Regions from separate parts of the Blautia stercoris genome, predicted to be linked through region 2. Evidence: riboswitches for the same ligand, from Rfam matches in the RefSeq annotation. Region 2 holds a riboswitch; the other holds the start of a gene.
The links. A riboswitch is a leader RNA that binds a small molecule or an ion and turns the genes downstream of it on or off. The one in region 2 is predicted to bind FMN.
Positions count from the first base shown of each region.

Region 1: linked by a shared signal. The riboswitch ahead of ribD (bifunctional diaminohydroxyphosphoribosylaminopyrimidine deaminase/5-amino-6-(5-phosphoribosylamino)uracil reductase RibD) and the one ahead of ACYQ2D_RS08550 (ECF transporter S component) in region 2 are both predicted to bind FMN.

Region 1 covers NZ_BAAHYF010000002.1:759,235-764,234, reverse strand. Annotated here, with positions in the region: gene ACYQ2D_RS13285 (bifunctional 3,4-dihydroxy-2-butanone-4-phosphate synthase/GTP cyclohydrolase II) at 1-127, opposite strand, end outside; gene ACYQ2D_RS13280 (riboflavin synthase) at 145-804, opposite strand; gene ribD (bifunctional diaminohydroxyphosphoribosylaminopyrimidine deaminase/5-amino-6-(5-phosphoribosylamino)uracil reductase RibD) at 786-1,892, opposite strand; FMN riboswitch at 2,048-2,177, opposite strand; gene ACYQ2D_RS13270 (alpha-galactosidase) at 2,234-4,414, opposite strand; gene ACYQ2D_RS13265 (carbohydrate ABC transporter permease) at 4,477-5,000, opposite strand, start outside.
Region 2 covers NZ_BAAHYF010000001.1:1,766,841-1,774,644, forward strand. Annotated here, with positions in the region: gene ACYQ2D_RS08530 (MATE family efflux transporter) at 1-164, opposite strand, end outside; gene ACYQ2D_RS08535 (DUF6472 family protein) at 235-423, opposite strand; gene bioB (biotin synthase BioB) at 558-1,556, opposite strand; gene ACYQ2D_RS08545 (glucose-6-phosphate isomerase) at 1,731-3,311, opposite strand; FMN riboswitch at 3,470-3,587, shown strand; gene ACYQ2D_RS08550 (ECF transporter S component) at 3,732-4,358, shown strand; gene ACYQ2D_RS08555 (GDSL-type esterase/lipase family protein) at 4,502-5,134, opposite strand; gene ACYQ2D_RS08560 (Gfo/Idh/MocA family protein) at 5,414-6,382, opposite strand; gene ACYQ2D_RS08565 (TPM domain-containing protein) at 6,480-7,307, opposite strand; gene ACYQ2D_RS08570 (TFIIB-type zinc ribbon-containing protein) at 7,323-7,804, opposite strand, start outside.

The DNA.
Region 1 (5,000 bases), on a different contig from region 2:
TTGCAAACTCGGCTGCGCAAATCATATCACCTTCGTTTTCTCGATTTTCATCATCCGTAACAAGCACAATTTTCCCTTGTTTTAAGTCTTCTAACGCTTCTTCTACTGTGTTATATTCATGTTCCATTTCCGTTTTCCTCCCTGTCAGATTCCGTATTTTTCTAAAAATTCCATTGTCAAATTTGAGGATGACTCTGTTTTTTTCTCTTCTGTTTCTTTAAAATTCAATAGCCGTTCTACATATTTTCCAATCACATCGTTTTCAATGTTGATACAGCTTCCTGCCTTTTTATCAGCTAATGTCGTTTCCTGCCTGGTATGTGGAATTACTGAAACTTTAAATGTTACATCATTTACTTCTGCTACTGTAAGACTGACTCCATCAAGACACACCGAGCCTTTTTCCACGATAAATTTTAGAATCGGTGCATCTGCTTTTATTGTAAACCAGACTGCATTTTCTTCCGGCAATATCTCTGTAATCACACCACAGCCATCTACATGCCCCGACACAATATGTCCTCCAAACCTTCCATTTGCTGACATCGCCCTCTCCAGATTTACTCTTGCACCTGTTTTTGCTTCTTTTAAACTGCTTCGCCTTACGGTTTCTGCCATAACATCAGCTGTAAAAAAACCATTTCCAAGAGTAGTCACAGTCAGACAGATTCCATTGACGGCAATGCTGTCTCCGATTTTTGTGCCTTCCAACACTTTTTTTGCCTGTATTTTTATACTTCCGGATGAGCCGGAAATGCTTAATTTTTGTATGATACCTGTTTCTTCTACAATTCCTGTAAACACTTCGGTACCTCCTTCCGGTAAGTAAGCTGTACGTCTTCTCCAATTTTTCTGATGTCCTGCAGATAAAATTCTTTTGCGTCTTTTACCTCACAGATTCCACATCCTTCTACAGGGGAAGGTGCACCTTTTCCACCAAAAATCTTTGGTGCAAGAAATACATGAACTTCATTAACCAGATTTTCTCTCAGCATGCTTTCATTTAATGTACCGCCACCCTCAAGCAAAATACTGTCAATCTTTTGTTCTCCCAGCATCTCTATTAATTTTTTCAAATCGACTTTTCCTTCTTTTGGAACTTCCAGCACCTGTACTCCAAGTGTTTCCAAAGCTGTTTTTTTCTCCTGTTCGGCATAGGCACAGGCTATGATTGCCGGATACTCTTTTGCGCTTTGACAAATCTTACTTTCTAAAGGGATCTGAAGTCTGCTGTCACAGATAATTCGTATCGGACTTTTCTTTCCTTCGATTCTTGTATTTAACATCGGGTCATCTTTTAAAACGGTTCCGATTCCTGCCATAATTGCAGTGTATTGATGCCTCATTTCATGTACGATTTTTCTCGATTGTTCGGAAGTAATCCATTTTGATTTTCCGGTTTTTGTTGCGATTTTTCCGTCCATCGTCATTGCATATTTCATCACAATATAAGGTCTTTTCGTCTGAATAAAATGAAAGAATACCGAATTTAATGCATCACATTCTTCTCTCATAAAATCCTCTTCTACCTCAATTCCCTGCGCTCTTAAAAACCGGGTTCCTTTTCCCGCAACCAAAGGATTCGGGTCTCTTGAACCAATTACTACTTTCTTGATTCCAGCTTCTACAATCGCTTCGGTACAAGGCGGTTGTTTTCCATAATGACAGCATGGTTCAAGCGTTACATATATCGTTGCACCTTCTGCTGATTCTTTTAAATGTTTAATTGCATTGCGCTCTGCATGCAGTTCTCCGTATTTTTCATGATATCCTTCCCCAATGATACGTCCATCTTTCACAATAACCGCGCCCACCAGCGGGTTGGGACTTGTCCATCCAACTCCTTGCTTTGCCAGTTCAATGGCTCTTAGCATATATTCTTTTTTCTGCATTTTCTTTCTCCTAATCGAAAAAAATCCCTGCAAATAAAAAGTTTATCTACAGGGATTTCTCATATTTCTAACTATATATGAAACAAAAAGGCTCTGAAACGGAAATCCATTTCAGAGCCTGATATTCATGATTTTGATTTTTTAATCAGTCATTCATTTCTCTTCTTCCATCCAGACTTTACTGTCGGTATCGGAATTTCACCGAATCATGCCTTTCAAATTTATTTTCCAGGCTCGCAGACTATCACTGCCGGTAAGGAATTTCACCCTGCCCTGAAGATTTTTCTTATTTACTTGATTAAAATTATAGTACAACAATTTAAATTTGTAAAGTGCAAATTTTAAATTTCTTCCAGCACAATTTCAAAAGAGACATCATCTCCAACCGCTCTTTGAAGTAAAACTCCTCCACTCATCAAAGCAACACCTGTGTACACCTCTTCTGTTCCGGCAATCTTATAATTTTTCTTAGCTTCTAAGCCCATCAGACGCAGAGTCTTTCTTAATACATTTGGTTTCGCACGGAACAATACACCCTGAACCAATATGGTTTTCTTATCTTCTGATATCCAGGACCATGCTGACATCCCATCCTCAAATGGATTTGCCAGACGATAATAATCACCGTTATAAATCAAACTTTGATATTCTTTATAATGGGTAACCTGTTTTGCAACAACTGCTTTTTCTTCTTCTGAAAGCTGATTTAAGTCTAATTCATATCCAAAGCTTCCTGCCATTGCAACCACACCTCTGGTTTCAATTGAGGTAATTCGTCCTGTCTGATGGTTTGGCACTGCGGAAACATGAGAACCTACTGTTGAAGTTGGATAGAAGAAACTTGTACCATACTGGATAAAGGTTCTTTCGTGTGCGTCGGTATCATCACTGCACCAAATCTGTGGGCAGTAGTACATCATTCCGGCATCAAATCTTCCGCCTCCGCCACTGCATCCTTCGAACAATACATCCGGAAATTCTGATGTCAGTTTTTCAAGCAATTCATACAGTCCCAGCACATATCTGTGTGGCATTTCCATCTGGCGTCCTCTGGAAAGTGTAGCTGTATACCAGTCACTGATACTGCGGTTCATATCCCATTTCACATATTCAATATGATTTTCTCTTAAAATCGCACTCATTACACCATAAAGATAATCCACCACTTCTGGATTTGACATGTCTAATACTAACTGATAACGGCTTCTCATCGGCTTTCTTCCCGGAATCTGAATCGCCCAGTCTGGATGATTACGGTACAAATCACTGTCCTCGGATACCATTTCCGGTTCAAACCAAAGTCCGAATTTCATACCCATTGCATTGATTTTCTCAACCAGGGCTTTTAATCCGCCATTTAATTTCTTTTCATTGACAAACCAGTCTCCAAGTCCGGAACAATCATCATCTCTCTTTCCAAACCAACCATCATCAAGTACCATCATATCAATTCCAAGCTTAGAAGCCTGTCTTGCAATATTTAAAATCTTTTCTTCGTTAAAGTCAAAGTAAGTTGCCTCCCAGTTATTAATCAAAACCGGACGACTGCTTAACTGGTATGTTCCACGGCAGACATGATTTCGGATGATGTGATGGAAATTCTGAGACAATTTTGCAAATCCTGTTGTAGAACAAGATAAAATCACTTCCGGTGTGTAGAACGCTTCTCCGGCTTCTAAGGTCCATTCAAATGTGTCTGGGTGGATTCCCATAACCAAACGAACCTGTTCTAACTGGTCTTTTTCTACCTGTGCCTGAAATCCTCCGCTATACATCAATGCAGCTCCGATGCAGTGACCATTTGTCTCTGTACAATCTTTTTCACAAAGCAGAACAGCCGGATTTTGATGATGACTGGAAGTTCCCCTGCTGCTGCTGCTCTCTGAAATTCCGTGCAAAACAGGAACTCGTTCTGCTTGTCTTTCCATAGTATGTCTGCCATAAAAATGCATCCATTCCCAGTCTCCATACGGAATATCCAGACACATACTATGCACTTTATTAATTACAATCGGTGTTTTCCCTGAATTTTTTACCACCACACTTCTTGTAATCACGTCTTCTTTTTCAAACACACCATACTTCAAAATCACCTCTGCTTCCGTTGCAGTATCTTTCAAAGTAATTTCTAATGTTTCTGCTTCGTCTTCTTTTGCATACACTGCCGGAAGCCCTGGAATCTCATATTTTCCTTTTTTAATCTGATATTCCCTGACTCTTAAGTCTAAAGCATTACTTCCATCTTCATGAGTAACAGAAATTGCAGAGATTCGAAAATCTCCAACTCCGCTGGTGCTGTATTCCTGTGGCAGAGTATTTAAAGAATAGGTTCTTTCATTTTCTGCTTCATAGATATTTCCGGAAAATCCTGCGTCCGGATAATCCAGAAGATAATCCATACAACAATCTGTTTTTTCTCCATACCAGAGATGATTGAGTACTCCGAAGCGATCCACCTTCATCTGATAAAGTGTGTTTTCTGTTTCCAGGTTAAAAATTTTGTCCTTTACTGTAATTGCCATACGTTTTCCTCCTAAACAAGATTTTTGTTTTCACTGTTTGCTCTCGTATCTTACTTTCTATTTTAACCTTTTACAGCTCCATTTGCTACCCCATTTAAGATTTGTTTCTGACATAATAAGTAGAAAATCAGAATCGGAATTAATGCAAGAATGTAGGATGCAAATGCAAGATTATAATTCGTACCAAACTGGGTCTGGAAATTCAGCTGTGCCAGTGGCAGAGTATTTTTCCCGGTTCCTGACATAATAACAAGTGGAGTCATTACGTCATTCCAGGTTCCAAGTGCCGTTAAAATCGCAACGGTCGCATGCATTGGAGACATCATTGGGAATATAATTTTCCAGAATGTCTGCCAGGTAGTTGCCCCATCGATAGAAGCAGCTTCTTCCAGCGTTTCCGGTATATTTTTTAAATATCCTGTGTATAATAAAATATTCATCGGCATATAGAAAACCAGATAAAGAAGTATGACACCTAAACGGTTTCCAAGTCCCATCTGTGCAGTCTGTTTTACAAGAGGCATCATTAAGATTGCAAATGGAACAAACATACCGCTGACAATGTAAAGATATATAAATCGAAAGG
Region 2 (7,804 bases):
TTGCAGATTCCGACAGCCGCAAGTGCTTCTTTTCCGACAAAATGTCCCACAATAATACTGTCAACTGCATTGTAGGTCAGCTGAAATAAATTTCCAAGGACAAGCGGCACCGTAAATTTTACCAGTATCGGCATAATTTTTCCTGTCGTCAAATCTTTTGTCATCGCTCTCTCCTCTTTTTCTAACGTGATTACTATTCGCTTTTTTCTGCTTCTATATTGTTACTACTGTTCTTTACATCTGTTTTCTTACTACTGCATATTCATTTCCATTTCGGTAATACGGACACTGATAATGCGTATCGGAAACCAGTCTCATATACTCATCTTCGTCCATGCTGACATCACAAAGATAACTTTCATATTCATCATCGTAAATATAATAGGTACAGCTTTCACAACTGCCGGTTTGTTTTTCTTTCATAATGATTTTCGTCCTTCCTGTAAGTTTTTTTATTTTTTATTTTTTTGATTATAGCACAAAAAAAGACAAAGAAACGATTTTTTCAGCTTCTTTGTCTTTTCCCTTATTTCTTTGTTGGGCTTTATGATTCTCTATTACTCTTCATCTGTCGATTCAATTTCTCCGGTAAATCCGGCTTCTTCTATCATTTTCATTGTCGCATCGATTCCCTGTCCGCCTGCGGTCAGATATCCGGAAGCAAAGATAGAATCTACTACTTTAAATAAAGTCGGCTCAATTCCTTTGAAATAAACTTCACGTCCCGCTGCACATCGAATATCTGATTTTGAAATCATCAGTCTTGCAAGACAAAGCACCTTCAGGCAATACTCTGGTGTTAATTCTGAAATATCTCTGTCTGCCAGTCTTGTTCCCGGAATTGGAAGTAAAAAATTAATCGGTACGGATTCCGGATTGATTTCTCTTAAATCCATCAGCATATCTACTACATCTTCTTTGCTTTCGCCCATTCCAATAATTCCGCCACTACAGATTTCAAAACCTAAGCCCTGAAGCATTTTAATATTGTTTACACGCTGTTCATAAGTATGAGTGGTGCATATTTCCGGATAGAAAGAACGACTGCTGTTTAAATTATGATTAATGCGATCCAGTCCGGCTTCTTTTAACATTTTTGCCTGTTTCTCTGTTAAAAATCCGATGGAACAGCAAATCTGTGTTTCCTTTTTCTTCATTTCACGGATACGATCTGCCAAGTCTTCAATTTCTTCATCGGAGAAACCGATTCCACTTAAGCCAATACAATGTCTTGCCAGATGTTTTTCATCCACCAAATCATTATCTCCGTATAATTTTTCATCGGAAACTCTGCGATACTTTTCAATCGGAGCTTCGGAATCACGAGACTGTGCACAATACGCACAGTTCTGGGAACAGTTTCCACTGCGCACATTTGTTAATAGCTGTACACTGACTTTTTTCCCTTTATATTTCGTACGAAGTGCGTAAGCACAATCCAGAAGTTTTGGCATTTCCTCTTCCGGAAGATTTAAAATTTCAACAGCTTCCTCACGAGTCAGCGGTCTGCTCTCGTCCCAGTTTTCTAAACGTAATGTGATGGATAATTCTGACATAATATACTTTCCTCTCATTTTTCGATGTTTTTGCGTATAAAATTTAGTATATCCATAAAAGAATTAAATGTCAACCGTTTTGTTTTTATAAGTTTACATTCATCCTAAAAAAAGCCTGTCCGCAAGATTTTTCTATACAGACAGACTTTCTCTTAAAAATTTAAAATTAAAGAATTAGATGTTTAATAAATCACTGAATACCTTCAATGCGCCATCTGTTTCATGTGCAAGGACACGTTTTGCAAGAACTTTACCAAGCTGTACGCCTTCCTGGTCAAAGCTGTTTACATTCCATACGAATCCCTGGAACATAATCTTGTTTTCAAAGTGAGCAAGGAGTGCACCAAGTGCTTCCGGTGTCAGTTCTTCTCCGATAATAATGCTGGATGGACGTCCACCTTCAAAGTTTTTGTTTTTATTTTCATCTGCTTTTCCGCATGCAAAAGCTACAATCTGTGCTGCTACGTTTGCGCAGAGCTTCTGCTGGCTTGTGCTGTCCTGAATGACAACATCTGTACCAATCTGACTGTTTTTAAAACCAACAAACTGAAGCGGTACAATATCTGTTCCCTGATGCAGTAACTGGTAGAAAGAATGCTGTCCGTTTGTTCCTGGTTCACCAAAGATAACCGGACCGGTTGGATAATCTACTGCTTCACCAAAACGGTTTACAGATTTACCGTTGGATTCCATATCTAACTGCTGAAGATGTGCAGGGAAACGGCTCAGTGCCTGAGAGTATGGCAGAACGGCTGTACTCGGATATCCTAATACGTTACGTTCGTAGACACCAATTAATGCATCAAGCATTTCCGGGTTCTCTAAGACGCTTTTATTCATTGCAAGTTTATCTTCTTCTGCTGCACCCTGTAAGAACTGTGCAAATACTTCCGGGCCAAATGCCAGAGATAAAACTGCACCACCTACTGCTGATGTAGAGGAGAAACGACCGCCAATGTAGTCATCCATGAAAAATGCTGCAAGATAATCATCACTCTTAGCAAGCGGAGAAGTTTCACTTGTAACTGCAATCATGTGTTTGGATGCGTCTAAGCCTGCATTTTTCAGAGCATCTTTTACAAAAGATTCATTTGTCAGTGTTTCCAGAGTTGTTCCGGATTTGGAAACCAGTACAAAAATAGAATGTGCAACATCAATAGAATTCAAAACTGCTGCTGCATCATCCGGGTCTACATTACTGATGAATTTTGCTTCCATCTTAAATGTATTGTTTTTCTTAGCCCAGTTTTCCAGTGCCAGATACATTGCACGAGGACCAAGGTCACTTCCACCGATACCAATCTGAACTACTGTTGTAAATTTCTCGCCTGCTGCATTTGTGATTTCACCGGCATGTACTTTATTTGCAAAATCTGCAATTTTCTTCTGCTGTTCTGTATAGAAAGTACGTTTATCCACACCATCTGCTTCTACTGCTTCACCTAACTGACCACGTGTCATGTGATGAAGAACCAGACGTTTTTCTCCTGTGTTGATGACTTCTCCATTGTAGAGGGCTTCAAATTTTTCTGCAAGCTGTGCTTCTTCCGCTAACTTGGTTAATGCTTCTAATACATCATCATCTACCTGTTTTGCTGCATAATTGTAAGAAAGACCGGCTGCCATAGGAATTGTGTATTTTTTCACACGGTCTGCACCGTTTTCTCCTGACATTACCTCTGCGAGTTTTACACGTTCTACTTTTGAAAGATTCTCAAATGAAGAAAGAGTGTTTAAATTGTTCCACTTAATCATAATAAGTTCCTCCTCAATTCTCACTTATAGAAATAGAAAACATCCTATAATTATTTTCATTATACTCGGAAACAAAGGTAAATTCAAGCGAACTGTGAAAAACAGATTCACTATTGAAACCAGAATACATATATAGTATAATGAGGACAAAGAAAAAGAGAATTCTTCGGGGCAGGGTGAGATTCCCTACCGGCGGTATAGTCCGCGACCCGCGCAAGCGGCTGATTCGGTGAAATTCCGAAACCGACAGTATAGTCTGGATGAGAGAAGAACGCGCAAATTTTTAAATACGTGCTCAAGCCCCTGGAAGAAATTCCAAGGGCTTTTTAGTTTATGGAAACTTGTTATATATGCTATAGACTAAGAAATTTTCAAAGAATTCTCTTAATAAAATCATAAGTTTTAAAGGAGAAACGAAAAATGAGTGAACAGGTATTAAGAAGAAATGTATCGACAAGAAGTCGTACAAGAACAATTACACAGATTGCGATGCTTGGTGCAATCGCAGGAATTTTGATGAATCTGGAATTTCCGATTCCTTTTTTAGCACCAAGTTTTTATCAGCTGGATTTTTCTGAAGTTCCGGTATTAGTTGGTTCTTTTGCAATGGGACCGCTTGCAGGTGTCTGGGTGGAACTTGTGAAAATCTTAGTTCATCTGGTAACAAAGGGTACAATGACAGCCGGTGTCGGTGATGTTGCCAACTTTATCTTTGGATGTGCTTTCGTTGTTCCGGCCGGTTTCATTTATCGTTCTATGAAAAATAGAAAACATGCTGTTCTCGGAATGATTGCCGGAACACTTTTAACCTCTGTTGTAGCCTGCTTTATCAATGCATTTATTCTGCTTCCGGCTTACGGAAAAGCATTCGGAATGCCGGTTGATGCATTTATTCAAATGGGAAGTGCCGTTCATGGTTCTGTTCATAATCTTCTGACATTTGCAGCCTTGATTATTTTCCCATTTAACTTATTTAAATACACACTGACTTCTTTGATTGTATTTCTAATCTATAAGAGAATTCGTGTAGTCTTAAAAGGCGACTGACAGAATCAAACTTTTTAAATCTTTAAATCTTTCTTGACATTTTCTAAATCCGTTACTATAATGTCACCATAAGCAAGGGCGCTAAGAAATTATCTTAGCGTCCTTTTTTTATTTCATTTACTTTTACATCCATCTTACCGGATTTATGCGCTGAGTGCGGAATTTTTTATTTTTTCAATCACTGCTTCTGCCAATCTTCGATGACCTTCTACAGACATATGCTCCTGGTCTTCTTTACTTGGCTTTGCATAATCTGAAGCCGCAAGAAATTCTATCTTCTGTTTTTTGGCAATTCTCTCATACACTGCTTTTAACCGTTTTGAAGTCTCAATGGAATCGGTATCAAATTCAGGGTCAAACTCGGTTTTCCACACTTCCTGACCAAGTAAAATCGGAGATACCAGCAGGATTTTCACGGACTGTGAATAATTCCAAATCTGCTCGATTAATTTCTCAATTCCCATTCCGATTACTTCAGCAGATGCATGATAATAAGATTTACAATCGTTTGTCCCAAGCATCAGTACCACAATATCAATTGGATTATGGGATTCTAATAATACCGGAAGCATGTCACTGCCTTTTCTGTTCTGGCGGAATTCATCTTCAAATACTGTGGTTCTTCCACACAATCCTTCTTCTAATACGTGAAATCCATCGTTTTTTAATGCATCCTGAAGCAGACCCGTCCATCTTACTTCTCTGTCATATCTTCCATTTGTTTTCGGAATTAATCCATAGGTATTGGAATCTCCAAAGCATAATATCTCTTTCATTGTTTTCACCCTCTCGCTTGTTTCATCTCTATTTCATACTTATCTTATCAACTTTATATTTGTTTTCTACTATGGTTCACATTATAACACCTATTTCATACTATGTAAATATGTTTTATTAGGTATTTTTAAAAATTTTAAATTAAAAGCACATCTGGTTGTTTCTTTTATAATTTTATAATTAGAACGTAAAAATCCCCGATGCGTCAACATCGGGGATTTTGTTTTGCTGTCTGTATGGACATTTGTTTTATCACTTTATAACATACTTATTTGAGTCTAGTACACTTCCGGAATTTCGTATCCCCAGCTTTTTCTCAAACCATCCATAATTTCCATGATTCTTACCGTTTCAGCATGAGGCATTTCCGGACACTCAATTTTGCCCTCTTCCAATGCTTTTTTACAAGCTCGGACTTCATATTCGTATCCTGTAATCTGCTTTGGAGGAAAATAGCTTGCTGTTTCTTCATGGTTCTGGTTAAATACTGTAATCTTCTCCGGATTATTGATATTTTGAACCTGAATGTAGCCTTTTGTTCCAAAAATACTTCCCATTCTATCAGAAATTTCTCTGACACCACTCTGAAGCGTTGCCATTTTATTTCCTTCAAAATTCATAATAATGGTTTCGAGAATATCGACGCCGCCTTCAAAAATTGCACTTGACTGCACATCTTTGAGATTTTCACCAAGCACCATGCTTGCAAAGTTAATCGGATAGACTCCGACATCAAGCAGTGCACCTCCTGCAAGTTCCGGTTTACGGATTCTTTCTTTTTCTGTAACTGCATAGCTTAAATTTGCAGTAAGAGAAGTTACCTCTCCAATCACTCCACTTTCCACAATATCCTGAATTATTTTTCTTGACGGCATGTATCTGGTCCAGATTGCCTCTGTGATTAACAGATTTTTTTCCTCCGCCAGTTTAAAAAGTGCTCTTGCCTGGCTTGCATTTACGGTAAATGATTTTTCACACAGCACATTTTTTCCTGCTTCCAGACACATTTTTGCGTGTTTATAATGATGGGAATGTGGCGTAGCAATATAGACTAAATCAATTTCTTTATCCGCCAGCATTTCTTCATAAGAACCATAAGCCTTTGTAAATCCATATTTCTCTGCAAAAGCCTCTGCCCGCTCAAGTTCTCTTGCTCCAACTGCATAAGCCTCAACATCATCCATTCCAGCCAGTGTTTCTGCCATATGTACTGCGATTCTTCCAGCACCTAAAATTGCAATCTTCATGTCATAATTTCCCTTCTCTAACAAAATCAGTCTTAATTTTTCTTTCATTATACCCTTATATACTCCCCTTTGAAAGACTAACTTTCAGCCCAATTTGCTAGAATTTTCCACTGCTTCCGCCGTGTGTTTCCCCCGACGATGAAGTGTGGGTACTGCTTCCGGAATCCCCATCACTGGATTTTGGTTTTGCTGTACGAGTTACATCTTCATATAAGAATAAATCCCTGCTTTCTGTCACTTTTAGACTGCCTTTTTTCTGATAATTTCCGGCCGTTGTTTTTCTTGCCACGGTTTTCAATTGTCGTTTCATTCCTCCTACAATTGAAAATGCACAGATAAATCCAAGCACCAGTGCAACTGGAATCCATATCATTCCAAGTGGTTTTTTTGGAAGATTGGAATTGTCGTAAGGGCGGTCTTCTCTCGCCTGTGTAACAAATGCATCGCACTGGTCGATATAAATTTCAAATGCTTTCTCATATTCACCATCTGAAAGTGAACTCTTAAACTGTTCTGCTATGTAATCGCATCCTGCATCTGTAAATGCAGTAATTCCGTATCCATGTGTTGAAAGTGCCCAGTCTCTGTCTTCCATACTGACTAAGAATAAAATTCCATCTTTCCCTTCGCCATATCCATAGCCATAATAATCAAAGAAATCATCTGCGTACTCCGTCGCTGTTGCGCCTTCAAGACTATCTACTGTCAGAATTACAATATCAAACTTCTGACGCTCACTTACTTCATCCAGCTTTGTCAAAATATTCTGTGCTTCTTCCTCGCTTAATAATCCTGCTGCATCAGTCAGACGTTCATACTCCCCTGAAAATCCGCTGTCATCTGATCCCTCTGACGCCCAGACTCCCACTGTGGAAAGCATAAAAAGAAGTATGGTTAAAAAAACTGTAAAAATTCGTTTCTTCATTTTTCCGCCCTCCCTCTATAACACACCAAACAACCAAAACAGCCAGATAATGCCATAACTCAAAGCTCCAAATATCACTGTAAGCAATGCGGTCCATCTTCCTGCTGCCGCTTTATCCACCGGAAGGTTTCCAACAAATTTTCCAGTCTGTCCATTCATCGCAAAAAGATATTTTTCTCCCTTCCAGGTCGTATTTAAAATCCAAACCGGATACAGCGCATACTTTGCTTTTCCATTTTGCAACTGTATACTGCTGTTTTCCGTTGTCACAGAAGAATAACCTTTGACAGTAGACGCAAATGCTTTTTCTGTCGATTTTTTCACTCTCTTATTTGCTCTCCCAACACTTTCTTCCTCACTTACATCATATTTATCTGCCAAATATCCGGCCAGATACGGCATCTGGAATTTTACCGCCTCTTTAAAATCAAACGGTTCTATCGATTCCATCAAATCATCCGGCATCTTAGAGGAACCATCTACCGGAATTCGTTCAA